2 regions of the Pseudomonas sp. TH39(2020) genome follow, and region 2 is predicted to be linked to the other one. Evidence: riboswitches for the same ligand, from Rfam matches in the RefSeq annotation. Region 2 holds a riboswitch; the other holds the start of a gene.
The links. A riboswitch is a leader RNA that binds a small molecule or an ion and turns the genes downstream of it on or off. The one in region 2 is predicted to bind cobalamin.
Positions count from the first base shown of each region.

Region 1: it holds a riboswitch for cobalamin, as region 2 does, so the genes downstream of both, cobO (cob(I)yrinic acid a,c-diamide adenosyltransferase) here and JFU47_RS05710 (CbtB domain-containing protein) in region 2, are expected to answer to the same signal.

Region 1 covers NZ_JAEKFF010000007.1:1,156,063-1,172,099, forward strand. The annotation lists gene purN (phosphoribosylglycinamide formyltransferase) at 1-32, opposite strand, end outside; gene purM (phosphoribosylformylglycinamidine cyclo-ligase) at 32-1,090, opposite strand; gene JFU47_RS25750 (DUF2066 domain-containing protein) at 1,473-2,534, shown strand; gene JFU47_RS25755 (AI-2E family transporter) at 2,573-3,646, shown strand; gene hda (DnaA regulatory inactivator Hda) at 3,877-4,581, shown strand; gene JFU47_RS25765 (C40 family peptidase) at 4,797-5,447, shown strand; gene JFU47_RS25770 (C40 family peptidase) at 5,613-6,149, shown strand; gene JFU47_RS25775 (class I SAM-dependent methyltransferase) at 6,165-6,818, shown strand; gene JFU47_RS25780 (PQQ-dependent sugar dehydrogenase) at 6,946-8,259, opposite strand; gene JFU47_RS25785 (hypothetical protein) at 8,328-8,912, opposite strand; cobalamin riboswitch at 9,067-9,301, shown strand; gene cobO (cob(I)yrinic acid a,c-diamide adenosyltransferase) at 9,383-9,994, shown strand; gene JFU47_RS25795 (cobyrinate a,c-diamide synthase) at 9,991-11,406, shown strand; gene bluB (5,6-dimethylbenzimidazole synthase) at 11,403-12,053, shown strand; gene cbiB (adenosylcobinamide-phosphate synthase CbiB) at 12,050-12,958, shown strand; gene cobD (threonine-phosphate decarboxylase CobD) at 12,951-13,943, shown strand; gene JFU47_RS25815 (cobyric acid synthase) at 13,940-15,391, shown strand; gene cobU (bifunctional adenosylcobinamide kinase/adenosylcobinamide-phosphate guanylyltransferase) at 15,540-16,037, shown strand, end outside.
Region 2 covers NZ_JAEKFF010000005.1:140,852-156,888, forward strand. The annotation lists gene JFU47_RS05665 (LysR family transcriptional regulator) at 1-527, opposite strand, end outside; gene JFU47_RS05670 (MFS transporter) at 631-2,181, shown strand; gene JFU47_RS05675 (MerR family transcriptional regulator) at 2,162-2,575, opposite strand; gene JFU47_RS05680 (NADH:flavin oxidoreductase/NADH oxidase family protein) at 2,653-3,879, shown strand; gene JFU47_RS05685 (phospholipase D-like domain-containing protein) at 4,001-5,647, opposite strand; gene JFU47_RS05690 (VWA domain-containing protein) at 5,755-6,294, opposite strand; gene JFU47_RS05695 (ATP-binding protein) at 6,414-7,412, opposite strand; gene cobN (cobaltochelatase subunit CobN) at 7,664-11,530, opposite strand; gene cobW (cobalamin biosynthesis protein CobW) at 11,534-12,607, opposite strand; cobalamin riboswitch at 12,706-12,920, opposite strand; cobalamin riboswitch at 13,101-13,329, shown strand; gene JFU47_RS05710 (CbtB domain-containing protein) at 13,450-13,650, shown strand; gene JFU47_RS05715 (CbtA family protein) at 13,662-14,369, shown strand; gene JFU47_RS05720 (cobalamin biosynthesis protein) at 14,366-14,779, shown strand; gene cobM (precorrin-4 C(11)-methyltransferase) at 14,862-15,608, shown strand; gene nfuA (Fe-S biogenesis protein NfuA) at 15,756-16,037, opposite strand, start outside.

The DNA of each region.
Region 1 (16,037 bases), on a different contig from region 2:
AACAGCACCACCACATCACAGGTCTGGGACATCAATGAGCCTTGAGGTTCTTCAGTTCAACCTGAGCCGCGCCTTCGGCAGCGGTGGAGATCTGACCAATGACCCAAGGCTGCTCGCCGGCTTCGCGCAGGACGTTCAGGGCGGTTTCGACGTGCTCTTGAGCAACGCAGATGACCATGCCCACGCCGCAGTTCAGCACGCGGTGCATTTCGTTTTCGTCAACGTTGCCTTTCTCTTGCAGCCAGTCGAATACGGCAGGACGGGTCCAGCTCGCGACGTCAACCACGGCTTGTGCGCCTTTTGGCAGAACGCGCGGGATGTTGTCCAGCAGGCCGCCACCGGTGATGTGGGCCATGGCTTTGACTGCGCCGGTTTCCTTGATCAGCTTGAGCAGCGGCTTCACGTAGATACGGGTCGGGGCCATCAGCAGGTCGGTCAGCGGTTTGCCGTCGAGCTGGATGTTTTCGATGTCGGCACCGGACACTTCGATGATCTTGCGGATCAGCGAGTAGCCGTTGGAGTGCGGGCCGGAAGACGGCAGGGCGAGCAGGGCATCGCCGGCAGCGACTTTGGAACCGTCGATGATTTCGGATTTTTCCACGACGCCGACGCAGAAGCCGGCCAGGTCGTAGTCTTCGCCTTCGTACATGCCTGGCATTTCAGCGGTTTCGCCGCCAACCAGGGAGCAGCCGGACAATTCACAGCCAGCGCCAATGCCGGTCACGACCTGGGTCGCGGTTTCGACGTTGAGTTTGCCGGTGGCATAGTAGTCGAGGAAGAACAGCGGCTCGGCGCCGCAGACCACCAGGTCGTTCACGCACATGGCCACCAGGTCGATGCCGATGCTGTCGTGTTTGTTCAGGTTTAGCGCCAGACGCAGCTTGGTGCCGACGCCGTCGGTGCCGGAAACCAGCACGGGCTGCTTGTAGCCGGCCGGGATTTCGCAGAGGGCGCCGAAACCGCCCAGGCCGCCCATGACTTCCGGGCGCGCAGTGCGCTTGGCGACGCTCTTGATGCGTTCGACCAATGCTTCACCGGCGTCGATGTCTACACCGGCGTCCTTGTAGCTCAGGGAGGGTTGCTTGCTCATGATCCAGGCCTTTAGGGGGGATTCAGGGGTAACGACCGAGTCCAGTGGGACCACCGAAACTGACGAAGGCGATTGCCATCCGCGAATTTCAGGGTGCCCGGCTGTTGCCGGTCTGCGAAGGCGCGCGATTTTATCAGGCTTGAGGGGCAGCGGCCATCCTCAGGCCGACGGCAGGGGCATATCCGCTTAAAAAAACCTTCATTGCCCGTGTTGGCCGCATCCTTCATGGCTGTATAAGGTATCGCTATTAACGGTCTATCGTTAGGACAGTGCAAAAACTTACCAGGGTCAGGTGAATGTTTTGCTTGGGGGCGTGGTCACAGCCTTGCTCAATCCGGTTCACGCGGCCTGTTCCAGCCGCTCTTGTCGTCAGGAATCCTCCATGCGTTTTTTTTCTAGATTTTTATTTGCGGGCTGTATGTCATTGGTCAGCCTGGCGAGTCATGCCGAAACCGTCAAAAACCTGTATCAGGTGCGTCAGCCTGTCAGTGGCCAAACCCCGGAAGTGCGTGATCAAGCGACCCAGCAAGCGCTGGATACGTTGGTGTTGCGTCTGACCGGCGATCCCAAGGCTGCGCAAAGTCCGGGGTTGGCGGCATTGCGCAAGGACCCGCAGCAAATCATCAGTCAGTACGGCTTTGACGCCGGTCCGCCGGAAGTGCTGAAGGTCGATTTCGACCCGGCCACCACCGAGCAAGCGTTGCGCCGTGCCGGGCTGTCGTTGTGGGGGGCGAACCGGCCTTCGATCCTCGGCTGGTGGCTGAACGATTCCACCGAGGGTTCGAGCCTCGTCGGTGATGGCCAGGCCAGTGCTGCACCGCTGCGTCGAGCCGCGCAACACCGTGGTTTGCCGCTGCGCCTGCCGCTGGCCGATCTGAGTGAGCAGATCGTTGCCACTGCACCGAATCTGGAAGGTACGGACGCGACGCCACTGCGCGGGGCATCGGAGCGTTACAACGCTGACGCCTTGCTCGCGGTGCATGCTCGTGAAGAGGGCGGGCAGTGGCAGGCCAAGTGGCATTTGTGGCTCGGCGACAATAAGGAGGCGGGCAGCGTGCAGGGCGCGGATCAGGCTGCGGTGGCCGATGCGGTGATGCTGGCGGTCAGTGAGCGACTGGCACCGCGGTTTGTCGTCAAACCGGGCGCTTCGGGCGAACAATTGCTCGAAGTGCAGGGCATGAATCTGGAACACTACGCGACGCTTGGACGTTTGCTGGAACCATTTGGTGCGCGCCTGCAAAGTGTCGACGGCGACCGGATTCTCTACCGGGTCAATGGCAGCGCCGAACAGTTGAAGGCGCAATTGTCGCTGGCCAGGTTGCAGGAAGTTCCAGCGGGTGAGCCGCCTTCGCCCACTGCCCCCGTTCAACCCGCCGCCGAAGGGTCGACACCGGTCGTAGCGCCAGCGCCGGCACCGACGCCGCAGTTGCGTTTCCGTTGGTAAGTTTTTCTTTCTTTATATAGATGCATATGGAGTGGTACATGGCCGATACGCGGCGTTGGTTCTGGTTGGGTGGGGTGGTTCTGCTCTGCGTGTTTGTCTGGTTGTTGCATCCGATTCTGACCCCGTTCCTGGTCGCGTTGCTGCTGGCCTATCTGTTCGACCCGCTGGTGGATCGGCTGGAGAAGGCCGGCCTGTCTCGGACCTGGGGCGTGGTGGCGGTGTTTGCGCTGTTTACCTTGATCTTCACGACACTGCTGTTGGTGTTGGTGCCGATGCTCGCCAAGCAGCTGTTTCGCTTGTACGAATTGGCGCCGCAGATGCTCGACTGGTTGCAGCACACCGCACTGCCGTGGGCGCAATCGAAATTCGGACTCTCGGATAATTTCTGGAAATTCGACAAGCTCAAGGCAGCAATCAGCGAGCACATGGGCCAGACCTCTGACATTGTCGGGGTCGTGCTGAGTCAGGCGACGGCTTCCGGGCTGGCGCTGATCGGTTGGTTGGCGAATCTGGTGCTGATCCCGGTGGTGAGTTTCTATCTGCTGCGCGACTGGGACCTGATGATGGCCAAGATCCGCGGTCTGCTGCCCCGTGACCGCGAAGAGCGCGTTGTGATCCTGGCGGGTGAATGCCATGAAGTGCTCGGTGCATTCGTGCGCGGACAGTTGCTGGTGATGGTGGCGTTGGGCGTGATCTACGCGGCGGGCCTGATGTTGGTAGGGCTGGAGCTGGGGCTGTTGATTGGGTTGATTGCCGGTCTGGCGGCAATCGTGCCGTACATGGGGTTCGTTATCGGGATCGGTGCGGCTTTGATTGCCGGGCTGTTCCAGTTCGGTGGCGATCTGTATCCCATGATCGGAATCGTCGCGGTGTTCATGGTGGGGCAGGCGCTGGAAGGCATGGTGCTGACGCCATTGCTGGTGGGGGACCGGATCGGTCTGCACCCGGTGGCGGTGATCTTCGCGATTCTGGCTGGGGGCGAGCTGTTCGGATTTACCGGCGTGCTGCTGGCGCTGCCGGTGGCGGCGGTAATCATGGTGCTGGTGCGCCATATGCATGATTTGTATAAAGATTCTGATATCTACGGCAGTACCGACGAGCCTGAACTCTAAGGTTCGTTGAGGGTTGGTAACGGGCGGCCTGGTTCCATGCCAGGTTGGCCCGCATCCCTTGCGCGGCTGTCACATGCGCCGCCAAAGAAACTGGCATAAAACCAGTGTGTTAACGCAAACCTTTGATTTTGCTTGTGGTCTGTCGCATTGTGCGACCCGCCTCACGGGTATAAACTTCGCAAACTTTACACAGAGGCCACTAACGGTTCCTTTGGAACTGTTCAGTCAGCATGAAACCGATTCAGCTGCCCCTAGGTGTGCGTCTGCGTGATGACGCTACCTTTATCAATTACTATCCAGGCGCCAATGCCGCTGCACTCGGCTATGTCGAGCGGCTATGCGAAGCCGACGCCGGCTGGACCGAAAGCCTGATTTATCTCTGGGGCAAGGACGGGGTAGGGCGTACGCACTTGTTGCAGGCGGCCTGCCTGCGCTTCGAGCAACTGGGGGAGCCGGCGGTGTATTTGCCGTTGGCCGAACTGCTTGATCGCGGCATCGCCATCCTCGACAACCTCGAACAGTACGAACTGGTCTGCCTGGATGATTTGCAGGCGGTGGCCGGTCGGGCGGATTGGGAAGAGGCGTTGTTCCATCTGTTCAACCGTCTGCGTGACAGCGGTCGACGCCTGTTGATCGCCGCGTCGACATCCCCGCGTGAACTGCCGGTGAAGCTGGCGGACCTCAAATCCCGCCTGACGTTGGCGCTGATCTTTCAGATGCGTCCGCTCTCCGACGAAGACAAGTTGCGTGCCTTGCAACTGCGCGCCTCTCGTCGCGGTCTGCACCTGACCGATGAAGTCGGACATTTTATTTTGACCCGCGGTACGCGCAGCATGAGTGCGCTTTTCGAGCTGCTTGAGCGTCTCGATCAGGCCTCCCTTCAAGCTCAACGCAAGCTGACAATTCCGTTCCTGAAAGAAACGCTAGGCTGGTAAAACCAAGGGCCTGCTGCGGTTTTAGGCATATCTCAGGCGTCAAGAAATCCGCTTTCCTACAGGGTTGCAGGCTGCGCGAACGTCTAAAACGGGCTTAAGCGCTTAGATGTAAACGCGAAACCAAGAAGTCACATAAAGATCGATTGAATTTGCAAATGAGGTTGATAGTAGGCATAGTCTCGGCTTCTTTAGAACTATCAGCCACGGTCGTGCCCATGCTAAATCGCTTTGCACCCCTCGTGCCCCTCGCACTCGTCACCCTGTTGTTCGGTTGCGCTGCTCACTCTCCAGTGTCCCAGCAAGAGCAACAACAGCAGTTTAAAAATTCCGCTACCGCCCAATCTTCCGTTCTTTATCAGCAAGCGCTTGAGCAGGAAGAAGCGGCCACCGAAAAAGAACTGGCAGACTTCGCCGGCGGCAAGTCGTACCAGCTTCCGGTTCTGGCAGACAGCATCCTCGAACGTGGCATGTCCCTGATCGGTACCCGTTACCGTTTCGGTGGCACCTCCGAAGCTGGCTTTGATTGCAGCGGCTTCATCGGTTACCTGTTTCGTGAAGAAGCCGGCCTGAACCTGCCACGCTCCACCCGCGAAATGATCAACGTCGACGCTCCGCTGGTTTCTCGCAGCAAACTGGAGCCGGGCGACTTGCTGTTTTTCGCCACCAATGGCCGTCGCGGCCGCGTCAGTCACGCCGGGATCTACCTGGGTGACAACCAGTTCATCCATTCCAGTAGCCGCAAAAGCGGTGGTGTCCGGATCGATAACCTGGGCGACAGCTACTGGAGCAAAACCTTCATCGAAGCCAAGCGCGCACTGGCGATGGCACCGACTGCGACCCCGGCGATCGTCACGGCACGCAAGTAAGCGGACTATTTGTAAGGTGAACTTAAAGTCTTACTTGAAGTTTGCCGCGTAGCAGCTAGAATCCTGATCTATTATTGATGGCAAACCGCCTGCGTCCTGCGCAGGCGGTTTTCTTTTCTGCGCCCCCTGCAGAAAAAGCCGCAGCCAGATCAGGATGCTCTGCATATGTCGACGTCGGCCCGCCTCGCAATCATGTTCTTCGCAGCGCTGCTCAGCGCCTGCGCCAGCCGTACACCGCCACCTGCACCGGTGGTTCGCGCGCCCATTGTTTTCGGTTCCTCCCAAGCATTCTCCCCTGAGGCAGAAGACGTCTTGTTCCGCGCGCTCGGCCTGGTGGGCACGCCGTATCGTTGGGGTGGCAACACGCCGGATTCGGGTTTCGATTGCAGCGGACTGATCGGTTATGTCTACCGTGATGTCGCCGGCATTTCTCTGCCGCGCACCACGCGCGAGATGATCAGCATGCAGGCGGCCAGCGTGGGCAAAGAAGGTTTGCAAACCGGTGACCTGATCTTCTTCGCCACCAATGGCGGTTCACAGGTCAGTCACGCCGGGATCTACGTCGGCGAAGGTCGCTTCGTCCATGCACCGGCCACCGGCGGCACGGTGAAGCTCGACAGCTTGTCCAAAGCTTACTGGCAGAAAGCCTATCTGAGCGCCAAGCGCGTCTTGCAACCTGAGCACTTGGCACGCAATCCCTAAATGGCAGAGGTTGTCATGACCGCTCGCACACTCAATCTCGACGATTCCCTGTATCAATACCTGCTCGACGTTTCCCTGCGCGAAACGCCGTTGCTCAAGCGTTTGCGTGATGAAACCCAGGCGCTGCCCATGGCTCGCTGGCAGGTGGCGCCGGAGCAGGGGCAATTCCTCGCGCTATTGGTGAAACTCACCGGCGCCAAGCGTCTGCTGGAAGTGGGCACCTTCACCGGTTACAGCGCCTTGTGCATGGCGGCTGCATTGCCGGATGACGGTTCGCTGATCTGCTGTGACATTCCCGGTGACTACAATGCCATTGCGCGCCGTTACTGGCAGGAAGCGGGGCTTGCCGAGCGGATCGATATGCGTTTGGCGCCCGCGCTGGAAACCCTGGCTCAGCTGGATCAGCAAGCGTCATTCGACCTGATCTTCATCGATGCCGACAAAGCCAACTACCCACGCTATCTGGAGCACGCATTACGTCTGCTGCGCGTCGGCGGTCTGGCGGTGTTTGATAACACGCTGTGGAGTGGCCGGGTGCTTGAGGACAATCCCCAGAGCGAAGACACCCGAGCCATCCAGGCGCTCAATCGTGCGTTGAAGGATGACTCGCGTGTGGACCTGTCGTTGTTGCCGTTGGGGGATGGATTAACCCTGTGTCGCAAACGGTAAACGTTGACCCCGATTTAATGTGGGAGCGAGCCTGCTCGCGAAGGCGGTGTAACAGTCAACGTTGATATTGAATGTTATGACGCCTTCGCGAGCAGGCTCGCTCCCACATGGGTGATGTGTTGGCAGTTTATTTAACCGCCGACACGCGCCACACCTTGTTGCCCACGTCATCCGCCACCAACAAATCACCCTGCTGATCAATCACCACGCCCACCGGCCGGCCCATGGCTTTTTCCTCGTCATTGAGGAAACCAGTGAGCACATCCACCGGCTGCCCGATCGGTTTCCCTGCGCTGAACGGTACGAAAATCACTTTGTAGCCACTGTGCGGTTTACGGTTCCATGAGCCGTGCTGGCCGATGAATGCCCCTTCCTTGAATTGCGCCGGCAGTCTGTTGCCTTCAGCGAACGTCAGGCCCAACGATGCAGTGTGCGGGCCGACCGCGTAGTCCGGCGCGATGGCCTTGGCCACCAGGTCGGGGTTTTGCGGCTCGACGCGGATGTCGACGTGCTGACCGTAATAACTGTAAGGCCAGCCGTAGAACCCGCCGTCCTTCACTGAGGTGATGTAGTCCGGCACCAGATCGCTGCCGATTTCGTCACGCTCGTTGACCGCTGTCCACAGTGCGCCGCTCCGAGGTTCCCAGGCCAGCCCGTTTGGATTACGAATCCCCGAGGCGAAGATTCGATGATTGCCGGTGGCACGATCCACTTCCCAGATCGCCGCGCGACCTTCTTCCTTGTCCATGCCGTTTTCGGCCACGTTGCTGTTGGAGCCCACCGTGACGTACAGCTTGCTACCGTCCTTGCTGGCGATGACGTTTTTGGTCCAGTGATGATTCAGCGTACCGCCCGGCAGGTCGATCACCTTCATCGGCTGCGACTTGATCGTCGTCTCGCCGTTTTCATAGTGGAAGCGCAGCAACCGGTCCGTGTCGGCGACGTACAGGTCATTGCCGACCAGAGTCATGCCGAAGGGCGAGTTGAGGTTTTCCAGGAACACCGTGCGGGTTTCGGCGATGCCGTCGTGGTCCTTGTCCCGCAGCAGCGTGATGCGGTTCGGGCTCGGTACGCCGGCGCCAGCACGGCCCATGACTTTGCCCATGACCCAACCACGAATGCCTTTGCCGTCATCGGGTTTGGGTGGTGCATTGGTTTCGGCGACCAGCACGTCGCCGTTGGGCAACACGTAAAGCCAGCGCGGGTGATCCAGACCTTCGGCAAAAGCCGCCACCTGAGTCCCTGTCGCGGCGATAGGCTTCGCGCCGTCCGGCCAGCCAATCGCCGGGGCGATGTTCACCGTCGGGATCAGGGTTTTGTTCGGTTCTGGTAGCTTGGGCGACGGGCCGGTGCCGTCGGAGACTTGCAGCCTGGAGGTTTCACCACAGGCGGCAAGCCCTCCGGCGAGCACGATGACGAGAGCGAGCGGGGGCTTGCGCATGCTGATCTTCCCTATGAATGCATTGACCTAATCAATAGAGAAGCGCAGGTGCGCGATGGTTCAACCGCTCAGCCGCGGGCTTCCTTGAACAGCACGGCAATGCCGGGGTGATAGTTGCCGGCTTCGTTGCGCAACTTGCGATAGGGATAGGGGAAGTACCAGGCCACGGCGCAGGTGTGTTCCTTTTGCAGATCGTCGACCATGTCTTGGAGTTCTTCCGGGGTGGCGCTTTGCTGGGCTTTTTGCGGCGCAACGAACAGGCAGCCGAGTTTCAGGTCGCTGGCGTAGCTGATGCGTTTGGCATCGCTGGTGATGTCCTGCAATGCTTGAGTCAGGTTCAGGCTGTTGACGCGTGGCCAGCGCTGGGTCGCCTGAAGGTAAGCGCGTTCTTCGCTGGTGGCGATGAACAGATCGGCGCGGCCATTGCGTTCGCCTTCTTCGACCTGTTTACGGGTCGGCGTTTGTTGCAGTGTGACCATTTCCGCCATCCAGGCCGCGGCGGACAGCAGGCTCAGGTTGGCTTTTTCGTCGAACCAGTAAGGCGTGTCGTTATCGCCGCGCACGGCGTTGTAGCGGTCGATACAGTCAAACCAGCGTTCCAGCACCGGGCGCAGGAATTCCAGCTTCGGATTGCTGATGATCATGCCTTGCATGTGGCTCACCTTTGTTATTGTGTTGTGAGGTTGTGGCTCTTTGATATCACTGCTGAGAGTGTGGCACAAGATTGGCGTCAGATAATTGATCGACGGCAGTTATTCGCTCGCAGGCTGCCCGTCTTCAATTGACGCTCCATCCCCAACCCTCTAACCTTCGCGGCTTGTTTCAGGTGCTCTGTGACCTTGGTCGACAGAGTGAAACAGGGAAGCCGGTGAGTGATTCTCTTCAAGTGACGAAGAGCCATGATCCCGGCGCTGCCCCCGCAACGGTATATGAGTGAAGGCTGCGCCTTGAGCCACTGTGTCGATTGTCGACATGGGAAGGCGCGCAGTCAGGCAAATCGCCGCTCATGAGCCCGGAGACCGGCCTGATCCATCCAGCGGCATCACGGTGGGCGATGCCAGGCTTCTTGCCGTCTATTCTTGTGCCTGCCCGCCGTTATCCAGCCTCAACGGAGAGCTCCCCCATGACTGATACCCCCGATCGTGACGAACGTCATCTGGCGCGCATGCTGCGCAAAAAAGCCGTGATCGACGAACGCATCGCCAATTCCCCGAATGAATGTGGCCTGCTGCTGGTGCTGACCGGCAACGGCAAAGGCAAAAGCAGCTCGGCCTTCGGCATGCTCGCCCGGTCCATGGGCCACGGCATGCAGTGTGGCGTGGTGCAGTTCATTAAAGGGCGCAGCAGCACCGGCGAAGAACTGTTCTTCCGGCGCTTCCCGGAACAGGTGCGTTTTCATGTGATGGGCGAGGGCTTCACCTGGGAAACCCAGGATCGCCAGCGTGACATCGCCGCCGCCGAAGCCGCATGGGCGGTGTCCCGCGAATTGCTGCGTGATCCGTCGATCGGCCTGGTGGTGCTGGATGAATTGAACATTGCGCTCAAGCACGGCTATCTGGATCTCGATCAAGTGCTCAGCGACTTGCAGGCCCGTCCGCCGATGCAGCACGTGGTGGTGACCGGTCGCGGCGCCAAGCCGGAGATGATCGAACTGGCCGACACCGTCACCGAAATGGGCGTGATCAAGCATGCGTTCCAGGCCGGGATCAAAGCGCAAAAAGGCGTCGAATTGTGAGTCAGCCACGTCATTGCCCGGCGGTATTGATTGCCGCGCCGGCCTCCGGTCAGGGCAAGACCACCGTCACCGCCGCACTGGCCCGTTTGCATCGCAATCAGGGGCGCAAGGTGCGCGTGTTCAAATGCGGCCCGGATTTTCTCGACCCGATGATTCTCGAGCGCGCCAGCGGTGCGCCGGTGTATCAACTGGACATGTGGATGGTCGGCGAGCAGGAAAGTCGTCGACTGTTGTGGGAGGCCGCCGGCGAAGCCGATCTGATCCTCATCGAAGGCGTCATGGGACTGTTCGACGGTACGCCGTCCAGCGCTGATCTGGCGCGGCACTTTGGCGTGCCGGTGCTCGGTGTTATCGACGGCACTGCCATGGCCCAGACCTTTGGTGCGCTGGCCTTGGGGCTGGCGCGTTATCAGCCGGACTTGCCGTTTGCCGGTGTGCTGGCCAACCGCGTCGGCACCCTGCGTCACGCGCAATTACTGGAAGGCAGCCTCACTGAAGGCTTGCGCTGGTACGGCGCCTTGTCCCGGGAAACCGGGATCGAATTGCCAAGTCGGCATCTCGGGCTGGTTCAGGCCAGTGAGTTGAACGATCTTGACCTGCGCCTCGATGCAGCGGCCGATGCGCTGGCCAGCAGTTGCGAGGTCGCGCTGCCACCGGCGGTGGAATTCGCCGCGCCTGATGTGATTGATGTCGAGCCTCTGTTGGCCGGCGTTCGAATTGCCGTGGCCCGTGACGAAGCGTTTGCCTTCACCTACGGCGCCAGCCTGGATTTGCTGCGAGCCATGGGCGCCGAGTTGTCGTTTTTCTCGCCGATCCGTGACACGCACTTGCCGGAGGCAGACAGCCTTTATCTGCCCGGTGGTTATCCCGAATTGCACCATGTGGCGCTGTCACAGAACACCACGATGCTGACCGCCATCCGCGCTCACCATGCGGCGGGCAAGCCGTTGTTGGCCGAGTGCGGTGGCATGCTGTATCTGCTCGATTCTCTGACGGATGTCGAAGGTACCCGTGCTGAACTGGTCGGCTTGCTGGCGGGGGATGCGGTGATGCAAAAGCGTCTGGCCGCGTTGGCGTTGCAGGCAGTCGAGTTGCCGGAAGGTTCATTGCGCGGACACACGTATCACCACTCGTTGACCAGCACTGAACTTGAGCCGATTGCTCGTGGCCTGAGCCCTAACGGTGGGCGTGGGGCAGAGGCGGTTTATCGTGAGGGGCGGATGACGGCTTCTTATGTGCATTTCTATTTTCCGTCCAATCCATCGGCGATTGCCGCGCTGTTTGTGCCTGACCATAAGGACGCCATCGCGAGCAGGTCGAATCGTCGCACCGTCACTCCCACATTGGAAAGTGGCTTGCCTGAAGAAACGCGGTCCACTGTGGGAGCGAGCCTGCTCGCGAAGAGGCCATGACCGACAACGCATTTTCCGAGGCTGAACGCGCGGCGGTCTACCGAGCCATCGGCGAGCGCCGTGACATGCGTCATTTCAGCGGTGGCACCGTCGAGCCCGCGTTACTGCGGCGCCTGCTCGAAGCCGCGCATCAGGCACCGAGTGTCGGCCTGATGCAGCCCTGGCGGTTCATTCGCATCAGCGATCGAGTCCTGCGCGGCAAGATCCAGTTACTGGTGGAAGAAGAACGCATCCGCACCGCCGAAGCCCTCGGCGAGCGCACCGACGAATTCATGAAGCTGAAAGTCGAAGGCATCAACGACTGCGCCGAGGTGCTGGTCGCTGCGCTGATGGACGATCGCGAGCGTCATATCTTCGGCCGCCGCACCTTGCCCGAAATGGACATGGCCTCGTTGTCCTGCGCGATTCAGAACCTCTGGCTGGCCTCCCGCGCTGAAGGATTGGGCATGGGCTGGGTGTCGCTGTTCGAGCCGCAAGCCCTGGCAGACCTGTTGGGTTTGCCGGCCGGAGCCAAGCCCTTGGCCGTTCTTTGCCTGGGGCCGGTCAAGGAATTCTATCCAGCGCCGATGCTGGTACTCGAAGGCTGGGCGCAGGCGCGTCCGCTCAGTGAATTGCTGTATGAAAATTATTGGGGAGTGAGTCAATGAGTGTGGCGTTGTTGAGTGTCGCCGCGGTTGCGCTGGATGCGCTGCTGGGTGAACCCAAACGCTGGCATCCGCTGGTGGCGTTCGGCCGTTTTGCCGACCGCATCGAGCAACGTTTCAACGGCGGTGGCCGTGGCTGGCGCAGTCATGGCGTCACTGCCTGGGTGATCGCGGTGTTGCCGCTGACCCTGCTGGCCACGGCGTTTTCCTGGGCGCCCTATGTCGGCTGGATCGTCGAGATTCTCGTGCTCTATTGCGCCCTCGGCATGCGCAGCCTTGGTGAACACGTCGAGCCGGTGGCCAAGGCGCTACGCAGCGATGATCTGGACGAGGCGCGCAAACGTGTCAGTTATCTGGTCAGCCGCCAGACCAGCGAACTGGACAAAACCGAAGTCGCCCGCGCCGCTACAGAATCCGTTCTGGAGAACGGCAGCGACGCGGTATTCGCTGCGCTGTTCTGGTTTGCCGTGGCCGGTGCGCCTGGCGTGGTGCTCTACCGTTTGAGCAACACGCTGGATGCGATGTGGGGTTACCGCAATGAACGCTTCGAGCGTTTCGGCTGGGCCGCGGCAAAGATCGATGATGTCCTCAACTATATTCCTGCGCGCCTGGTGGCGTTGACCTACGCGTTGCTGGGCAAAACCCGACTGGCACTGAAATGCTGGCGTACCCAGGGTCCGACCTGGGACAGCCCGAATGCCGGTCCGGTGATGGCGGCCGGTGCCGGTGCGCTCGGTGTCGAGTTGGGCGGGGCGGCGATTTATCACGGTGAACTGCATCAGCGTCCGCCGCTAGGCGAAGGCGTGCCGGCGGACGCCGACTCCATCGACCGCGGCTGGCAATTGGTCCAGCGCGGGGTATGGTTATGGTTGCTGATCCTCTGCGTGGGGGCTGAATTTTATGCTTGAACACGGTGGTCGGTTACGCAAGGCGGCGCTCGATTACGGTATCGCCGAAGCCGATTGGCTCGACCTGTCCAGCGGCCTCGCGCCCTGGCCGTTTCCGGTCCCGCAGATTCCGTTACGGGCCTGGGCGCGGTTGCCGGAAACCGATGACGGTCTGGAGCAGGCCGCCTGTGATTATTACGGCGCCGCTCAGGTGCTGCCGGTGGCCGGCTCGCAAATGGCGATCCAGTTGTTGCCGCGTTTGCGCCGGGCCGGCAAGGTCGGCGTGCTCTCGCCGTGTTACGCCGAACACGCCGAAGCGTGGCGCCGTAATGGCTACATCGTGCGTGAAGTGTTGGAGCAGGAAGTCGACTTCTTTCTCGACAGCCTCGACGTGCTGGTGGTGGTCAACCCGAACAATCCTACCGGCCTGAGCCTGACACCGAGTCGGCTGCTCGACTGGCATTCGCGGCTGGCCCAGCGTGGTGGCTGGCTGGTGGTGGACGAGGCGTTCATGGACAACACACCGCAGCTGAGCCTGGCACCTTTTGCCAATCAGGTCGGGTTGATCGTGCTGCGTTCCTTCGGCAAGTTTTTCGGCCTGGCCGGTGTGCGCCTGGGCTTCGTGCTGGCTGAGCGCAAGTTGCTCAAGTTGCTGGCCGAGCAAGTGGGGCCGTGGGCGGTCAGCGGGCCGACGCGGGTGCTGGGTCAGGCCTGCCTGCTGGATACCGAAGGGCATACCCGGCAACGGGTTCGCGCTGATGAAGCCAGTGAACGTCTGGCGCTGCTGCTTGAGCACCACGGTTTCAAACCTCAGGGTGGCTGCGCCTTGTTTCAATGGCTGATCACTGACCACGCCGAAGCCCTGCATGAGTTCATGGCCCGACACGGCATTCTGCTGCGGTTGTTCACGCACACCAGCAGCCTGCGTTTCGGCTTGCCCGCCGATGAAGCCGACTGGACACGTCTCGCGCAAGCGTTCGAAGCCTACGCTAGGGAAACCCAATGACTACGTTGATGGTGCAGGGCACGACGTCCGACGCCGGTAAAAGCACGCTGGTGACGGCGTTGTGCCGCTGGGTCGCGCGTCAGGGCGTCAGCGTCGTGCCGTTCAAGCCGCAGAACATGGCGCTTAATAGTGCTGTGACCGCCGACGGTGGCGAGATCGGTCGTGCGCAAGCGGTGCAGGCTCAGGCCGCCAACCTTGAGCCGCACACCGATATGAACCCGGTGCTGCTCAAACCCAACAGCGACACCGGCGCCCAAGTGATCATTCATGGCCGCGCCGTCACCACCATGAATGCCGTGGCGTATCACGACTACAAAGCCATCGCGATGCGAGCAGTGCTGGCCTCTCATGAACGGCTGAGCGCGGCTTATCCGGTGGTCATGGTCGAAGGCGCGGGTTCGCCGGCCGAGATCAATCTGCGTGCCGGTGACATCGCCAACATGGGCTTTGCCGAGGCGGTGGATTGCCCGGTCGTACTGATCGCCGACATCAATCGCGGCGGGGTTTTCGCGCATCTGGTGGGCACGCTGGAACTGCTGTCGCCCAGCGAGCAGGCGCGGGTCAAAGGCTTCATCATCAACCGGTTTCGCGGCGATATCGCTTTGCTGCAACCGGGGCTGGACTGGCTGGAAGCGCGCACCGGCAAACCGGTGATCGGCGTTCTGCCTTACGTGATGGACCTGCACCTGGAAGCCGAGGACGGCATTGACCAGCGTCAGACCGACAAGGCCGACCAGGTGCTGAAAGTGCTGGTGCCGGTGCTGCCGCGCATTAGCAACCACACCGATTTCGATCCGCTGCGCTTGCATCCGCAGGTGGATCTGCAGTTTGTCGGCCCCGGTCAGGCGATTCCACCGGCCGACCTGATTATTCTCCCCGGCTCGAAAAGCGTGCGCAGCGACCTGGCGTATCTGCGCGCCAATGGCTGGGACACTGCGATCAGTCGTCATCTGCGTTATGGCGGCAAAGTGCTGGGCATTTGCGGTGGTCTGCAAATGCTCGGCGAGCAGGTCCACGACCCGCTGGGCCTCGAAGGCGCACCGGGTTCCAGCGCCGGTTTGGGCTTGCTGGCGTTCGAAACCCAGCTCGAAGAAGAGAAGCAATTGCGCAATGTGCGCGGGCGTCTGGCGCTCGAAGACGCGCCGGTTAGCGGTTACGAAATTCATGCCGGCGTCACCACCGGGCCGGCGCTGGAAAACGCCGCGGTGCAGCTGGGCGACGGTCGCTGCGATGGTGCGCAAAGTGTGGACGGGCAGATATTCGGCACCTATCTGCATGGGCTGTTTGAATCGCCCGCGGCGTGCAGTGCGTTGTTGCGCTGGGCAGGTTTGCAGGCTGTGCAGGAAGTGGATTATCACGCGTTGCGTGAGCGCGATATTGAGCGGCTGGCGGATCTGGTGGAGAAGCATTTGGACACTTCACTGCTGCGTGAGCTCTGTGGGTTTTGAGGTGGCTGTGCCGGCCTCTTCGCGAGCAGGCTTGCTCCCACAGGTTCCGTGTATGGATCAAAAATCTGTAAACAACCTCGATCCTTGTGGGAGCGAGCTTGCTCGCGATGAGGCCCGTCGCCACACCGCCAATTAAAAGGTTATGAACATGCTGCAACTGATCCTCGGCGGCGCCCGTTCCGGTAAAAGTCGCCTGGCCGAAAAACTCGCCTCCGACAGCGGTCTGGCAGTGACTTACATCGCCACCAGCCAACCCCTCGACGGTGAAATGAACGAGCGGGTGGCCCATCACCGCGCCCGTCGTCCAGCCGAATGGGCGTTGATCGAAGAACCTCTGCAACTCGCTCGCACCCTGCGCGAAACCGCCAGTGCCGATCGTTGCCTGCTGGTGGATTGCCTGACGCTGTGGATGACCAATCTGCTGATGCTCGACGACACCGAGCGTCTGTCGGCCGAGCGTGATGCGCTGTTGGACTGCCTGGCGTCGTTGCCGGGTGAAATCATTTTTGTCAGCAACGAGACCGGAATGGGTGTCGTACCGCTGGGCGAATTGACTCGCCGCTATGTCGATGAAGCCGGTTGGCTGCATCAAGCGTTGGCCGAGCGCTGTCAACGCGTCGTCCTGACCGTCGCCGGTCTGCCCCTG
Region 2 (16,037 bases):
CAGGACTCGGCCGACACCGCCAGCACAAAACCTTCTGCGTCCAGGCGAATGGCTTCCAGGCCTTCAGGCAGGGTCATGGGTGAGCGGACATAGCCAATATCGAAACGCCCCTCGACCACCATCATCGGCAATGACGCCATGGGACTTTCCCGTACGTTCAGGCTGACGTCAGGACACTCGCGGCTGAAGGCTTGCACCTGTTTCTGCAGCAAGCCCGAATACACCGCCGAAGCCACGTAACCCAGTTCGATATGGCCAATATCCCCGCGCCCGGCACGCTGGGCGTTGTACTGAGCGTATTCGAATTGCCGCACCGTCGCCTCGGCCTCGATCAACAGCGCGGCGCCGGCCTCGGTCAGGCTGACTTCACGTGTCTGGCGCACGAACAATCGCGTGCCGAGTTCGTTCTCCATGTCCTGGATCTGTCGAGTCAAGGTCGGCGGTGCGATACCGAGTTGTTCGGCGGCGCGGGTGAAGTTGCCTTGCCGGGCAACGGCCAGAAAATAGCGGAAATGCCGTATGTCCATTGGTGCGTTAGCTCAAAGGTAATGAAGTGACAAGGCACGCCTAACAAAGGAAGCGTCAACAGACGATAAGCTCCACTGACTTTCACAGTAGAGAAATGTTGCTATGCCCGTCAAACCCCAGGTAAGCCCGCGCCTGACATTACTCACAGCCTCAGGCGTTTGCTCACTGATCGTCCTCGACACCAACATCGTTGCCGTGACGCTGCCTACGATCGCCCGCGACCTGGGCGCTAACTTTGCCGACATCGAATGGGTGGTCAGCGCTTACATGCTGGCCTTCGCCGCCCTTTTGTTGCCGGCTGGCAGCATCGCCGACCGCTTCGGTCGGCAGAAAACTCTACTCTGCGGATTGGTCATCTTCATCCTCGCGTCCATCGGTTGCGGTGCCGCGCCCAATGCGCTGTTCCTCGACATCGCCCGGGCGATCAAGGGTGTCGGCGCGGCCTTGCTGCTGACCTCGGCCCTCGCCTCCATCGGCCATACCTTTCACGATGAAGTGGAACGGGGCAAGGCCTGGGCGTTCTGGGGCGCGTGCATGGGGGTGGCGATGACCGCCGCGCCGACGGTCGGCGGGCTGATCACCGAATATATGGGTTGGCGCTGGATTTTCTACCTTAACTTGCCCGTCGGCTTGTTCCTGATGGTGATGGTCTGGCGCGCCGTGCCGGAGTCCCGCGACACTCAGTCCGCGCGCCTCGATCCCTGGGGCAGCCTGGCGTTCAGTGCGAGTTTGCTGTGCCTGATCTGGGGCCTGATCGAGGCGAACCGGATTGGCTGGAGCAATCCGCTGACCTACGCCCGGCTCATCAGCGGCGCTCTGTTGCTGGGGCTGTTCGTGGTGATTGAACGGATGCAGCGGCGGCCGATGGTTGACCTGCAACTGTTCAAGCATCCGCGTTTCATCGGCGCGCTATTGGGCATGTTTGCCTACGCCGGTTGCGCCCAGGTGATGATGACCCTGCTGCCCTTCTACCTGCAAAACGGCCTGGGTTTCTCGGCCATCGCTTCAGGGCTGGGGATGTTGCCGTTTGCCCTGACCATGCTGATTTGCCCGCGCATCGGCGTACGTCTGGCGAGTCGATTTACCCCCGCCACATTGATGGCCGCCGGCTTGACCCTGGTCGGCAGCGGCAATCTGCTCAGTGCCTGGGCGGTCAGCAGCGGCGGTTACCTGCCCTTCGCCCTGGCGATTGCCGTGACGGGCGCCGGTGCCGGGCTGCTCAACGGTGATACGCAGAAGAACATCATGGCCTGCGTGCCACGGGAGCGTACCGGCATGGCTTCAGGCATGAGCACCACCATGCGCTTCAGCGCAATCGTGCTGGCCATCGGCGTGTTCGGTGCGTTGCTGTCCAGTCATACCGAGCTGTTATTGCGTACGAGCCTGACGGCACAGGGTGCGCAATGGCTCGGCCAAACCCAGGGCATCGCCTCGCGGGTGGTGGCCGGTGACATGACGGCGGCAATGGGCCTGTTGCCGGAAACCGCGCGCACGGTGGTCGAACCGTTGGCCCGCCAAGCCTTCGTCGGCGGCTTCAGTCTGCTGTTGTGGGTCGCGGGGTTGTTGGCATTACTGGGTGCGCTGGTGGTGGGCACGCTGATGCGCAATCCGATCCCCGCTCCGTCGACCGCAGCTATCGGCGCGAATGCTTGAATGACGCCAGCACCCGCTCGGCATTCGCATCGCAGCCCATGCCTTCGGGTTTCGCCTGTATGTCGTCGATCACCGCCAGCAGCTTCGCCTTGCTCTGCGCCAGGTGCAGCTGCATTTCTTCGATCTGATGGACTTTGCGCTTAAGCCCCGCCAGCAGTTCGTCGTGCTTGAATTCACCGGTGATGGTGTCCGGCATCAACTGTTTCAACTCTTCCAGGCTGAACCCGGCCTGCTGGGCGCATTGGATCAGGTACAGAGTCTGCAATACCTGCTCGGGATAATGCCGGTAACCGTTGGCCCGGCGTTCCACCTGCCGAATCAAACCCTGAGCCTCGTAAAACCGAATGCGCGACGCGTTCAACCCGCTCAATTGCGCCAACTCACCAATCTTCATCTCAGCCTCATTTGCCTGCTTGACATTAAAGTTAACTTTAAGCTTAGCCTCTGCTCTTCACTGATGAGGAGTCAAGCATGTCGCCCTTCCAAGCGTTGAATTTGCCCAACGGCCAGACCCTCGGCAACCGCATCGCCAAAGCCGCGATGGAAGAGAACCTCGCTGACAGCGGGCAGGCACCTGCAGAGGCCTTGTTCCGGCTGTATCAGGCGTGGGCCGAAGGCGAAGCCGGCCTGTTGCTGACCGGCAACGTGATGATTGACCGCCGCGCCATGACCGGCCCCGGTGGTGTGGTGCTGGAAGATGAGCGGCACCTTGAACGCTTTCGCCAGTGGGCCAGCATCGGTCGGGCCGGTGGTGCGCAGTTCTGGATGCAGCTCAATCATCCCGGCCGTCAGACCATGGCCAACCTCGGCCAGCAAGCGTTGGCGCCTTCGGCGGTGGCGCTGGACCTGGGCGCGTTCTCGAAAATGTTCGCCGAACCCAAACCCATGAGCGAGCGCGACATCGAAGACGTTATCCAACGCTTCGCCACCAGCGCTGCCCTGGCGGAAAAGGCCGGTTTCACCGGGGTGCAGATTCATGCCGCACACGGTTATCTGATCAGCCAGTTCCTCTCGCCCTTGACCAACCGCCGAACCGACCGCTGGGGTGGTTCTCTGGAAAATCGCGCGCGCTTGTTGCTGGCGGTGGTCAGCGCCGTGCGCAAGTCTGTGTCACCGACATTTTGCGTGGCGGTGAAGCTCAACTCGGCGGATTTCCAGCGCGGCGGTTTCGATGCCGACGATGCCCGGCAAGTCATCCAGTGGCTCAACGATCAACCGATCGATCTGCTGGAACTCTCCGGCGGCAGCTACGAAGCCCCGGCCATGCAAGGCGAGGCCCGGGATGGCCGGACCCTGGCGCGAGAAGCGTATTTTCTGGAAATGGCCGGTGAGCTGGCCAGCGTGGCGAACATGCCGGTGATGGTCACAGGCGGGATTCGACGCCTGGCGATCGTCGAACAGGTGCTCGAGAGCGGCATCGCCATGGCCGGGATCGGCACGGCACTGGCGCTCGAACCTCAACTGGTCAAACGCTGGCGCGAAGGTCAGAACAGTCACCCGCAACTGCCGCCGATTCGCTGGAAACGCAAACCCCTGGCGGCATTGGCGAGCATGGCCGTCGTGAAATTCCAGCTCAATCGCCTGAGCCGTGGGCGCAAGACCCGTCCCGACGTCTCGGCGCTATGGGCGTTGATTCTCGACCGCGTGTACATCGCCCGGCGTACTCGCCAGTACCGGCAGGCGATGGGAATGAAGTAATCCAATGTGGGAGCGAGCCTGCTCGCGATAGCGCCCGACCAGTCAATATTGATGTCGCCTGACACACCGCTATCGCGAGCAAGCTCACTCCCACAAGGGTATGTCTGCGCTGCAAGTATGTTTACCGTCCGGAAAAACGCAATCTGGAGAGCTGACGCAAATCCCCCTCGAGGTAATAGTCATCGGTCCAGCTATCATCCGCCGCCAACGGCTGGACCTGCTTGAGCGCGAGTTTCCTGGCGAAATAGCGGAAGCGGTAATGCTCGTAGAACCGCAGCAGTTCCAGACCATAACGGTCTGCCAGATCGGTATCACCGCGAATGATCAGGAAGTTCTCGTCATTGCCATTGCTGGCCGCGACACTGAGGTTATGGCTGCCGCTGATGATCGTCGGCGCATCGCTGGTGAAGTCCGTCACCACGGCTTTGGTGTGCACCAGCAGATTGCCCTTCTGGCCTTTCATGTTTTCTTTGAGCCAGCCTTCCAGCCCGGTGTTGAGCAGCGCGGTGGCGGCGAATTCGGCGGTGCGGTCGGCGTGGAAGCCGGTGATGCGGCTGGTGGTGTTTTGCAGGCCGTAACGCAAAATGTCGTCGTGGGGCTGGCCGAGCAAGGCGTTCAGGATGTCGTCGGGCAAGGCGAACGCGGTGACGAACAGCACGTCCTTTTTCGCGGCGTTGATGATCTCGACAAACTCATCCAGATCTCCTTTGCCCGAGCGTGGTGAGAAACCGGCGAACATCGGTTGCAACGGATCCATCGGGTTGTTGTGCGTGAGCCAGTTTCGGGTGGCGCCGACATCCGCAGGGTTGGCCCAGATCTGCTCGAAGGTGTGCAGATAGCTGGCGCTGACGCGTGTGTCGTCCAGCACATGCACCACGTTGGCCTGGCGGTAAACGCCGTTGGGCGTGAAATTGGTGCTGCCGCACAGCACCGCTTCCGGCTGACGCTTCCCCGCTGCGTCGAGTCGGCTCAGCACCATGAACTTGTTGTGGAAGATGTTATGGGTGACCCGCCCACGCTTGTTCTCTGCCGGGATTTTTTCCAGGCTGGCCTCGTTCATGGTGGTGTCCTCATCACCCGGTTGAGCGTGATACAGGACTCGAACGTTCACCCCACGTTCGAACGCGGCATTGACCGCATCGACGATGGCCTGCAATTCATACTCGTAGATGGCAATGTCCAGCGCCCACTGGCCATCCACCGCACGGGCGATAAACCCCAACAAACGCCCGAGCAAACCGTTTTCCAGCCACTGCCGCGGGACATCCGGCCAGGCTTCGATGGGCAGGTTCTTGTTGGCGCTGATCAGCGCGTCGAGCTCGGGAAACTTGCGCTGGAACGCCTGGCTGGCGGCCACTGCGCGATTGAAGATCACGCTTTGGTTATTCGGCTGACCATTGTCGGAGGTGACCGTCACTTCCAGGAATTCTCCCAGTTGCGGCGCATCAACACTGCCGTAGGCCAGGTGGATTCGGTAATGGATCGTCATCCCCGGATTGACCGCGTAATCGGCCCAGCGAAATTTCTGTAATGGCGCGATATCGCTGGGGGTGGCGTGAAACTGGGGAAAGGTATGCACCTTGCCGGGGAAGGTCAGGCTGTTGAACAGGAACAGCCAGGGCTTGGGGCCTTGCTGCTTTTCGATGGCGAAACCCAAGAGGCCTTTGCGTCGGGGTTCGGCCAGGTCCATGGCCAATAGCACACCATTGGTGCCGGCGTAGGCTTTGACGCGGAAATCGTCCTGACTGTTGGCGGCTAGAACGCGCATGACTCACTCCTGTGAAGATCAAAAGATCGCAGCCTGCGGCAGCTCCTACAGGTGTTCGCCGTTCATCGTAGGAGCTGCCGCAGGCTGCGATCTTTTGATTTTTTCGGTTACTCCATATCATCGATATGCCGGTACTGCGCTTGCAATTGAGTTGCCAATACTTTAGACCGTCCCAGGCGAATCGGCCCGCGCTCGATGTCGATCAGCAGCCCCGGACACTCAAGCGCCGGCAACATCGACCAGTCCTTCAATCGGCCATCGGTCACCAGCAACAAGCGCTGCTGTTCCGCCGGAAAACGCTTTTGCCGTGCAGCCAGCCAGCGCCCTGCCTCACCCAGCGCCGCCAGCAACGGCGTACCACCGCCCGCTCCCAGCCCATCAAGCCAGTCGCGCAAAACCGCGGAGGCTTTCAACCCTTGCACTTGCCATTTCGGCACATGACCACTGGCAGTAAGCAACGCCAGGCGTGCACGCTGGCGATAGGCATCGTCGAACAGTTGCGCCAGCAGGCCCTTGGCATCGCTCAACGCCTGACGGCGACGAGTCGAAGCCGAGGCGTCGACGATCACCAGCCACAGTTCGTGGGGCGAGCGGGTGCGCAGGTGAAACAGGACATCATCACGCTGACGCGGGCGGCCGTTCAGCAAGGTACCGGGCCAATTGATCGAGCCGTTGCGCGATGCGTGACGTTTACCCTGTTTGCCATTGTCCAGTTGTCCGGCGCGGGGTCTGGCATTCGCCCCCGCGTCAGATCGAGGGCGAATGCCTAGGGCTTTTTTGGCCAGCTCGGCACGTCACGGCGTGCGCCGACCGGGAGCGCCTGAGCGGGCATTTCCCCCCATTGGCCCTGGCCTTCGCTCGGGTTGGCATTTTGCGTAGAGGGCGGCTGACTGTGTTGCGGCGCTGGTGGCGATGGTTCGCGACGGCGATGGCGCAAGGCAAATTCGGCGACGGCGTCGATGTCTTCCTCGGCAATTGCATTCGCCCCACGCCACGCCGCGTGGGCACGCGCGGCACGCAACCAGACCAGGTCGGCCCGCAAGCCGTCGACTCCGGCGGCAAAGCAGCGCTCGGTAATCTGCGCCAGCGCATGATCGTCGAGCGGGATGCTTGCCAGCACGCTGCGCGCTTTCTGGCAACGTTCGCGCAGCGACTGCTGTTGGCTTTCCCATTCGGTGCAGAAGCCGTGGGGATCGCTGTCGAAATCCAGCCGCCGACGAATGATCTGGCCGCGCTCGGTCGGTGCTGTGTGGCCGCTGAGGGCGACGTTCAGGCCAAAACGGTCAAGCAGTTGCGGACGCAGCTCACCCTCTTCCGGGTTCATGGTGCCGATCAGCACGAACTTCGCTGAATGCCGATGGGAAATGCCGTCGCGTTCGATCAGGTTGGTGCCGCTGGCGGCCACATCCAGCAGCAGGTCCACCAGGTGATCGGGCAGCAGGTTGACTTCATCGACGTAGAGCACGCCGCCGTCGGCCTTGGCCAGTACACCGGGGGAAAACTGTGCGCGCCCTTCGCTCAGGGCGGCGTCCAGGTCGAGGGTGCCGACCAGCCGTTCTTCGGTGGCGCCGAGCGGCAATGTCACGAATTGGCCGCTGGCGAGCAAGTCCGCCAGGCCACGGGCCAGCGTTGACTTGGCCATGCCGCGAGGGCCTTCGATGAGTACGCCGCCGATTTTCGGGTCGATGGCGGTCAGGTACAGGGCGAGCTTCAAGTCGTCGGCGCCGACCACGGCGGACAGCGGGAAATGCGGGGTGTCGGTCATGGTTTGTCTGGGTCCGTGGTCTTTGGTTTGGTTGTGGGGTGTCAATGGGATCGGCCCCTCACCCTAACCCTCTCCCCAAAAGGGCGAGGGGACTGATTGCGGTGATTATCAGAAATTCTGCGACCTGGGCCTTCAGGTTGAACTCAAGTTTTGGCAGCGATGAAGATCGGCTCCCTTCCCCCTCTCCCCCGTGGGGAGAGGGGTGGGGTGAGGGGCGGATTTCAGGCCGTAAAAAAATACCGAAACAACCACTACCCCTCCTCCTCAATATCCAACAACAAATTCTCCAGCGCCTCCTGATACTCACCCGGCTCCTTCCACATCCCCCGCTGCTGCGCTTCCAGCATCCGCTCAGTCATGTCGCGCAACGCATGCGGATTATGCTCACGAACAAAATCCCGGGTCGCAGGATCCAGCAAATACGCATCCGCCAGTAACGCGTACTGGTGGTCGTCGATCAGCTGCGTTGTAGCGTCGAAGGCAAACAGGTTATCCACCGTCGCCGCCAGTTCAAACGCGCCTTTATAGCCGTGGCGCTTCACGCCGTCGATCCACTTCGGATTGGCCGCCCGGGAGCGGATCACCCGGTTCAGCTCTTCCTTCAACGTGCGGATTTTCGGCAGATCCGGCTGACTGTGATCGCCATGGTAACTGGCCGCGGCTTCACCACTGAGGCTTTCCACCGCCGCGAGCATGCCGCCCTGGAACTGGTAATAGTCGTTGGAATCGAGCAAGTCGTGTTCACGGTTGTCCTGGTTTTGCAGCACAGCCTGAACCTGGCTCAGGCGCTGAGCGAACTGTTCTCGCGCTGCGGTGCCTTCGTCAGAACCGCCGTAAGCGTAGCCGCCCCAGTTCAGATAAACCTCGGCCAGGTCGTCGCGGCTTTGCCACAGACGACCATCGATGGCGCCCTGCACGCCCGCGCCGTAAGCACCGGGTTTGGCGCCGAAAATTCTCCAGCCGGCCTGACGCCTGGCCGCCTCTTCATCCAGCCCCGATTGCATTAACGCTTCGCGCTCGGCACGCACCTTGGCGGCCAGGGGGTTGAGGTCGTCCGGCTCGTCGAGGGCGGCGACCGCTTGCACGGCGGCGTCGAACAGGCGGATCAGATTGGCAAAGGCATCGCGGAAGAATCCGGAGACGCGCAACGTCACGTCCACGCGCGGACGGTCCAGCAGACTCAGCGGCAGAATTTCGAAGTCGTCGACCCGCTGACTGCCCGTGGCCCAGACCGGGCGCACGCCCATCAGCGCCATGGCCTGAGCGATGTCGTCGCCGCCGGTGCGCATGGTCGCGGTGCCCCACACCGACAGGCCGAGCTGACGCAGGTGATCGCCGTGGTCTTGCAGGTGTCGTTCAAGAATCAGGGTGGCCGACTGGAAACCGATACGCCACGCGGTGGTGGTCGGCAGGTTACGCACGTCCACCGAGTAGAAGTTGCGCCCGGTCGGCAGCACGTCAAGTCGACCGCGACTTGGCGCACCGCTGGGACCGGCCGGCACGAAGCGGCCGTTGAGGGCGTCGAGCAGTCCACACATTTCCGCCGGGCCGCAGGCGTCCAGCCGTGGGGCGACGACTTCACGCAGGCTGTCGAGGATGGCGTCTACTTCAGACCATTCCGCCTTTTGTGGGAGCGAGCCTGCTCGCGAATGCGGTGGGTCAGGCAAATCAATGTCGCCTGACACTCCGCTTTCGCGAGCAGGCTCACTCCCACAGGGGCCGGGGTTGACTTGAGGCTGGTTCAACGTCTGCGAGATCAGTTGAGTGGCAAACAGTTCCAGACGTTCGCGGGTATCACCTGCTGTGCGCCAGACTTCATCGGTGAGGGTTTGCAGTTCAATCGGACGTGGCCCGGTCCAGGGTTCGGCGAGCGCACAATCCAGCGGATCGAAGCCCAACGCGAACGCCTTGGCCAAGGCCCGCAGCAGACTCGATTGCGCACCGCGCCCATCGCCACGCGGAATACGCAACAACGCCAGCAAGGTGTCGATGCGCAAGCGTCCGGTCGGCGACTCGCCAAACACATGCAGGCCGTCGCGGATCTGCGACTCTTTCAAGTCGCATAAATAGGTGTCCAGCCGTGGCAACCAAATCGCCGCATCGGCATCACTGTCGAGTTTTTCGTCCAGTTGCAGTTCGCGGTCGATGTGCGTCTCGCGCACCAGTTGCAGGATGTCGCGCTGCAATTCCCGGGCACGGCGCGGATCGAGCAATTGCGCTTCGTAATACTCGTCGGCGAGTAATTCGAGGTTGCGCAACGGGCCGTACGTTTCGGCGCGGGTCAGCGGCGGCATCAGGTGATCGATGATCACCGCCTGCGTACGGCGCTTGGCCTGGGCGCCCTCGCCCGGATCGTTGACGATAAATGGATAGATGTTCGGCAACGGCCCGAGGAGCGCATCCGGCCAGCAATGCTCCGACAGCCCGACGCCTTTGCCCGGCAACCATTCGAGGTTGCCGTGCTTGCCGACGTGGATCACACCGTGGGCACCGTAGGTGTTGCGCAACCAGAAATAGAACGCCAGGTAACCGTGAGGCGGCACCAGGTCAGGATCGTGATACACCGCGCTCGGATCGACCTGATAACCCCGCGCCGGTTGAATGCCGACGAAGGTCAGGCCAAAGCGCAGCCCGGCAATCATCATTCGCCCGCCACGGCACATCGGGTCGCTTTGCGGCGTGCCCCAACGCTCCAGCACGGCCTGGCGGTTGGCCTCGGGCAAGGCGTTGAACATCAGGTTGTAGTCGTCCAGCGCGAGGCTTTGCATACACGGGCGCTGGTCGAGGGTGTCGAGGTCGTTGCTGACGCCGCCGAGTAATTGCTGAATCAACGCGGTGCCAGTGTCGGGCAATTCGGCGGGTAGCGGATAACCTTCTTTATGCAGCGCACGCAGGATGTTCAGCGCCGCCGCCGGGGTGTCGAGGCCGACGCCATTGCCAATACGCCCGTCACGGGTCGGGTAGTTGGCGAGGATCAGGGCGATGCGTTTTTCAGCGTTGGGCACTCGCGCCAGATCGATCCAGCGCCGCGCCAGTTCGGCGACAAAATCCATGCGCTCCGGTTGTGGCCGATAGCAGACCACATCGGATTGACTACGCTCGCTCCGCCAGGCCAGGTCTTTGAAGCTGATCGGTCGGCTGATGATCCGCCCATCCAGTTCAGGCAACGCGATGTGCATCGCCAGATCACGCGGACCGAGGCCTTGTTCGCTGGCGCGCCAACCAGGCTCGTTGTCCTGGGCGCAGATCGCCTGGATCACCGGGATGTTGCGGCGAAACGGTCGCAAATGCGGCGCTTCGGGGCTGGATTGGGCGAAACCGGTGGTGTTGAGAATTACGCCGGCCTCGACTTCGTCCAACAGGTCCTCGACCACCGTCAGGCAGCCGGGCTCTTTCAGACTGGCCACGGCAATCGGCAACGGGTTCAACCCTGCCGCCTGCAAGCGCTGGCAGAAAACATCGATGAAGCCTGTGTTGGCCGCCTGCAAATGCGAGCGGTAAAACAGCACTGCCGCGACCGGTTGACCGGCCTGCCAGTCGGCTTGCCAATCCTTCAGTTCAGCGGGGCTTTTGTGCGGGTGGTAAATCGCCGTGCGCGGCAGGGTTTGCGGCTCGGCCCAGGTGTAGTCGCGATCCAGCCAACGATTGGCAAGGCAACGGAAAAAATCCAGAGCATTGCTCATGCCGCCCTGACGCAGAAACTGCCAGAGCCGGTCGCGGTCACAGGCAGCCACCGTGCTCAGCTCGCTGAGTTCCGGGTCCGGGCGGTCATCGCCGGGCACCAGAATCAGCTGCACGCCGCGCTGTGACAATTCCACCAGTCGCTCGACGCCGTAACGCCAATAAGCGATGCCACCGTGGAGCGAAATCAGAATCACCTTGGCGTGGCGCAGCACTTCGTCGACATACAGGTCGACCGACGCGTGGTTCTGCACCTGCATCGGATTGGCCAGACGCACGCTGGGGTAATCGTCGGGCAACTGCTGCGCCGCCTCGGCGAGCAGCGCCAGGCTGGAGTCGCCGCTGCACAGGATCACCAGCTCGGCGGGGGTTTGTCCAAGGTCGGCAATGTTGTCATCCGACACGAAACCGCCGGGCTGGGTCCTGAGCAGGTGCATGGCTTAAACGCTGAGCGCAGCGCGCAATTGCGCTTCAAGCAGAGTGGCGTCCAGCTCCTGACCGATCAATACCAGGCGCGTGGTACGCGCTTCGTCGGCGCCCCACTGACGGTCGAAGTGCTTGTCGAAACGTGTGCCCACGCCCTGAATCAGCAAGCGCATCGGCTTGTTCGGAATCGCCGCGAAGCCTTTGACGCGCAGGATGCCGTGCTGGACCACCAGTTGAGTCAACGCGTCCAGCAACAGGCTTTCGTCGGCTTGCGGCAATTCGAGGGAGATGGAGTCGAAGGCATCGTGGTCATGCTCATCGTGATGGCCGTCTTCACCTTCATGGTGGTGATCGTGATGGCTGTGACGGCTGTCGATGTGTTCTTCGGAACCGGCGCCGAGGCCGATCAGCACGTCCAGTGGCAGACGGCCGCTGCTGGCTTCGATGAGTTTCACCGCGGGCGGCAGTTCTTCAGCGACTTCCAGGCGTACACGGGCCAGGTCTTCAGGGCTGATCAGATCGGCCTTGTTGAGGATCACCAGGTCGGCGCTGGCCAGTTGGTCGGCGAACAGTTCGTGCAACGGCGATTCGTGGTCCAGGTTCGGGTCGAGTTTGCGCTGGGCATCGACCTGGTCCGGGAAAGCCGCGAAGGTGCCAGCGGCGACCGCTGGGCTGTCGACCACGGTGATGACCGCGTCAACGGTGCAGGCGCTGCGGATTTCGGGCCACTGGAAGGCTTGCACCAGCGGTTTTGGGAGCGCCAGGCCCGAGGTTTCGATGAGGATGTGGTCGAGGTCGCCGCGACGGGCAACCAATTCGCGCATCACCGGGAAGAATTCTTCCTGAACGGTGCAGCACAGGCAGCCGTTGGCCAATTCGTAAACGCGGCCATTAGCTTCTTCTTCAGTGCAGCCGATGGAGCACTGCTTGAGGATTTCGCCGTCGATGCCCAGCTCGCCGAACTCGTTGACGATCACCGCGATGCGGCGGCCCTGAGCATTGTCGAGCATGTGCCGCAGCAAGGTGGTTTTGCCCGAGCCCAGGAAGCCGGTAACGATGGTGACGGGGAGTTTGGCCAGTGTTTTCATCGGATGCCCTTTGGCAAGGTGGCGGGCATACGGGACGACAATCGCAGCGACGGGCGCGCGCAAGAGTTCCGCCACCGGATCACCCCGCCCGGTTGAAATTGAGAATCTGTGTCGAGGCAGGTCTCCTGGCTGACGGTTTGCCAGTCTTGTGGGCCTGGCATTCGCTGCGCCTTCCCGCGAACCCGTTGCACAGGGTTTGCAGTGGCGTGGCAGCGAACATCACCGTTCACAGTTGCGGGGGCAGCCGCGGCATCGACCGCGTTCCCTTCTTAGCTTCGGCAGACGCCGAAGAACCTCGAAAGCGCAAGGCTACGCATCGTCTTGGGGCGGGTCAATGTCTGTAGGAGCTGCCGAAGGCTGCGATCTTTTGATTTTGCTTTTAAAAACAAGATCAAAAGATCGCAGCCTTCGGCGGCTCCTACCAAGAGCCAATCATCATTCGTATCCAAACGAGAACCCATGCCAATTGACTCTCCGCCCCCGCCCATGCTCTCCTACACGCCTTGTTACGGGTGCCCTTCAAAGGGTGAAACGGGAAACCGGTGAATCATGTGCTTTACTCTAAAGTCATGTCAGTCCGGTGCTGCCCCCGCAACGGTAAGCGAGCGAAGCGTCAGATCCACTGTGCCAGCAGTTCGGCATGGGAAGGTGATGCTTGCAGGTCAAGGCGAAAGCCTGCGCCCCTCGTGAGCCCGGAGACCGGCCCGCAACACAAAGTGACCATTACGATCACTGAATAACAAACCCGCGGTGGGCGGGCGCTGTTTGAACCTCTGCGTGCCCGACTCGCCGGGGTTTTCCATGCGCTCTATTCACCCGCTGACAGACCAGAGGGAAGCGCCATGTCGATCATCAGCAGCACCGCCAGCAACACTGATAAGAGCACCGCCAGCACCACAACCTTGACTCAACGCCTGACCGCCGCCGCGTGTGCGTCGATCCTGGGCGCATGCCTTGTGTATTTCGCCGGTTTCTCGCACATCGAAGCGGTGCACAATGCCGCGCACGATACCCGCCACAGCTCAGCATTCCCGTGCCATTGAGACCTGCTGACATGATCAAGCGTATTGCGCAAACCGCAGGGTTCACCGGGCTGCTGGCCGCCCTGCTGCTGACCCTGCTGCAAAGCTTTTGGGTGGCTCCGCTGATTCTGCAGGCCGAGACTTACGAAAAATCCGAGCCCGCCGCTGTTGAAGTTCACGAACACGCCGCAGGTGCTGTCGCCGCTCATACCCACGATGCTGAAGCCTGGGAACCGGAAGACGGCTGGCAGCGCGTGCTGTCCACCACCGGCGGCAACCTGGTGGTAGCGGTCGGTTTCGCCCTGATGCTGGCCGGTCTTTACACCTTGCGCGCACCGACTAAAACCTCCCAAGGCCTGCTTTGGGGCCTGGCCGGTTACGCCACGTTCGTGCTGGCACCGACCCTCGGTCTGCCGCCTGAGTTGCCGGGCACTGCCGCCGCTGATTTGGCGCAACGGCAGATCTGGTGGATCGGCACGGCTGCCTCCACCGCGGTCGGCATCGCGCTGATCGTATTCAGCCGTCACTGGCTGATGAAGATCCTCGGCGTGGCGATCCTGGCCGTTCCTCATGTGATCGGCGCGCCGCAACCGGAAGTGCATTCGATGCTCGCTCCAGAAGCCCTGGAAGCTCAGTTCAAAATCGCTTCGCAGCTGACCAACGTGGCATTCTGGCTGGCCCTGGGCCTGATCAGTGCCTGGTTGTTCCGTCGCAAAAGCGATGGTCAATACCACGCATGAGTGAGATCAGCACAGCGCCGACTTTAGTGGTCGGCCTGGGCTGCCAGCGCGGCTGCCCTGTCAGCACGCTGCGGGCGCTGCTCGATCAGGCGTTACAGGCGCATAAAATCGAACTTCGGGCGATCAAGGCGCTGGCCAGCATCGACCTGAAGCGCGAAGAACCTGGCTTGATCGAGCTGGCCGAACAACTGGCGCTGCCACTGATGTACTTCAGCAGCGAACAACTGGCCGGCTATCAACCGCAACTCAGCCACCGCTCGGACATCGCATTCGAACGCACCGGTTGTTACGGCGTCGCGGAAAGTGCCGCCCTGGCCCTCGCCGAACAACTGACCAAGGCACCGGCAAAATTGCTGATTTCACGGCAAAAATATGCCCAGGCCACCCTGGCATTGGCCGGCGCCGCCTGAAATCCTCGATAATCCCCTCCTTTGATCATGAGCAATCTTCATCTGAAGCCTTGCCTAACCCCTTTTCTCACAGGAACCGACGATGACCGTCTACTTCATTGGCGCAGGTCCCGGCGACCCGGAACTGATCACCGTCAAAGGCCAACGGCTGATTCGCAGCTGCCCGGTGATCATCTATGCCGGCTCCCTGGTGCCCGCCGCTGTGCTGGAAGGCCATCGCGCCGAACAGGTGGTCAACAGCGCCGAACTGCACCTGGAACAGATCATCGAGCTGATCAAATCCGCCCATGCCAATGGTCAGGACGTGGCCAGGGTGCACTCCGGCGATCCGAGTCTTTATGGCGCGATTGGCGAGCAGATCCGCTACCTGCGCGAACTCGACATCCCGTTTGAAATCATTCCCGGCGTCACGGCCACCGCGGCCTGCGCGGCACTGTTGGGCGCGGAACTGACGTTACCCGACGTGTCGCAAAGCGTGATCCTGACCCGCTATGCCGACAAAACCGCGATGCCCGCCGGTGAAGAGCTTGGCAGCCTGGCGCAGCACGGGGCGACCATGGCGATTCATCTGGGGGTCAATCATCTGGAGAAGATCCTGGCCGAATTACTGCCGCATTACGGCGCGGATTGCCCGATCGCGGTGATTCACCGGGCGACCTGGCCGGATCAGGATTGGGTGGTGGGGACGCTTGAAGACATTGCCGCGAAGGTTGAAGCCAAGGGGTTTCGGCGCACGGCGTTGATTTTGGTGGGCCGGGTTTTGGGCAGTGATCACTTCAGTGAGTCGTCGCTGTATCGCGCGGGGCATGCGCATTTGTATCGCCCATAGGGCCCATTCGCGAGCAGGCTCGCTCCCACATTGGGATGCGGTTAATTGTGGGAGCGAGCCTGCTCGCGAAGGGTTCGGTAAATTTTTCCCATAAAAAAACGGCGCTCACGGGGCGCCGTTTTTTTATGTCTGCAGCGAACACCTTACTTAGTAGTAGGCGTTTTCTTTCTGCGTGTGGTCGGTGACGTCACGAACACCCTTGAGCTCGGGAATGCGCTCGAGCAAGGTGCGCTCGATGCCTTCGCGAAGGGTGACGTCTGCCTGGCCGCAGCCCTGGCAACCGCCGCCGAACTTCAGTACGGCGATGCCGTCTTCGACCACATCGATCAGGCTGACCTGACCGCCGTGGCTGGCCAACCCCGGGTTGATCTCGGTTTGCAGGTAATAGTTGATACGCTCGTTGATCGGGCTGTCGGCATTGACCATCGG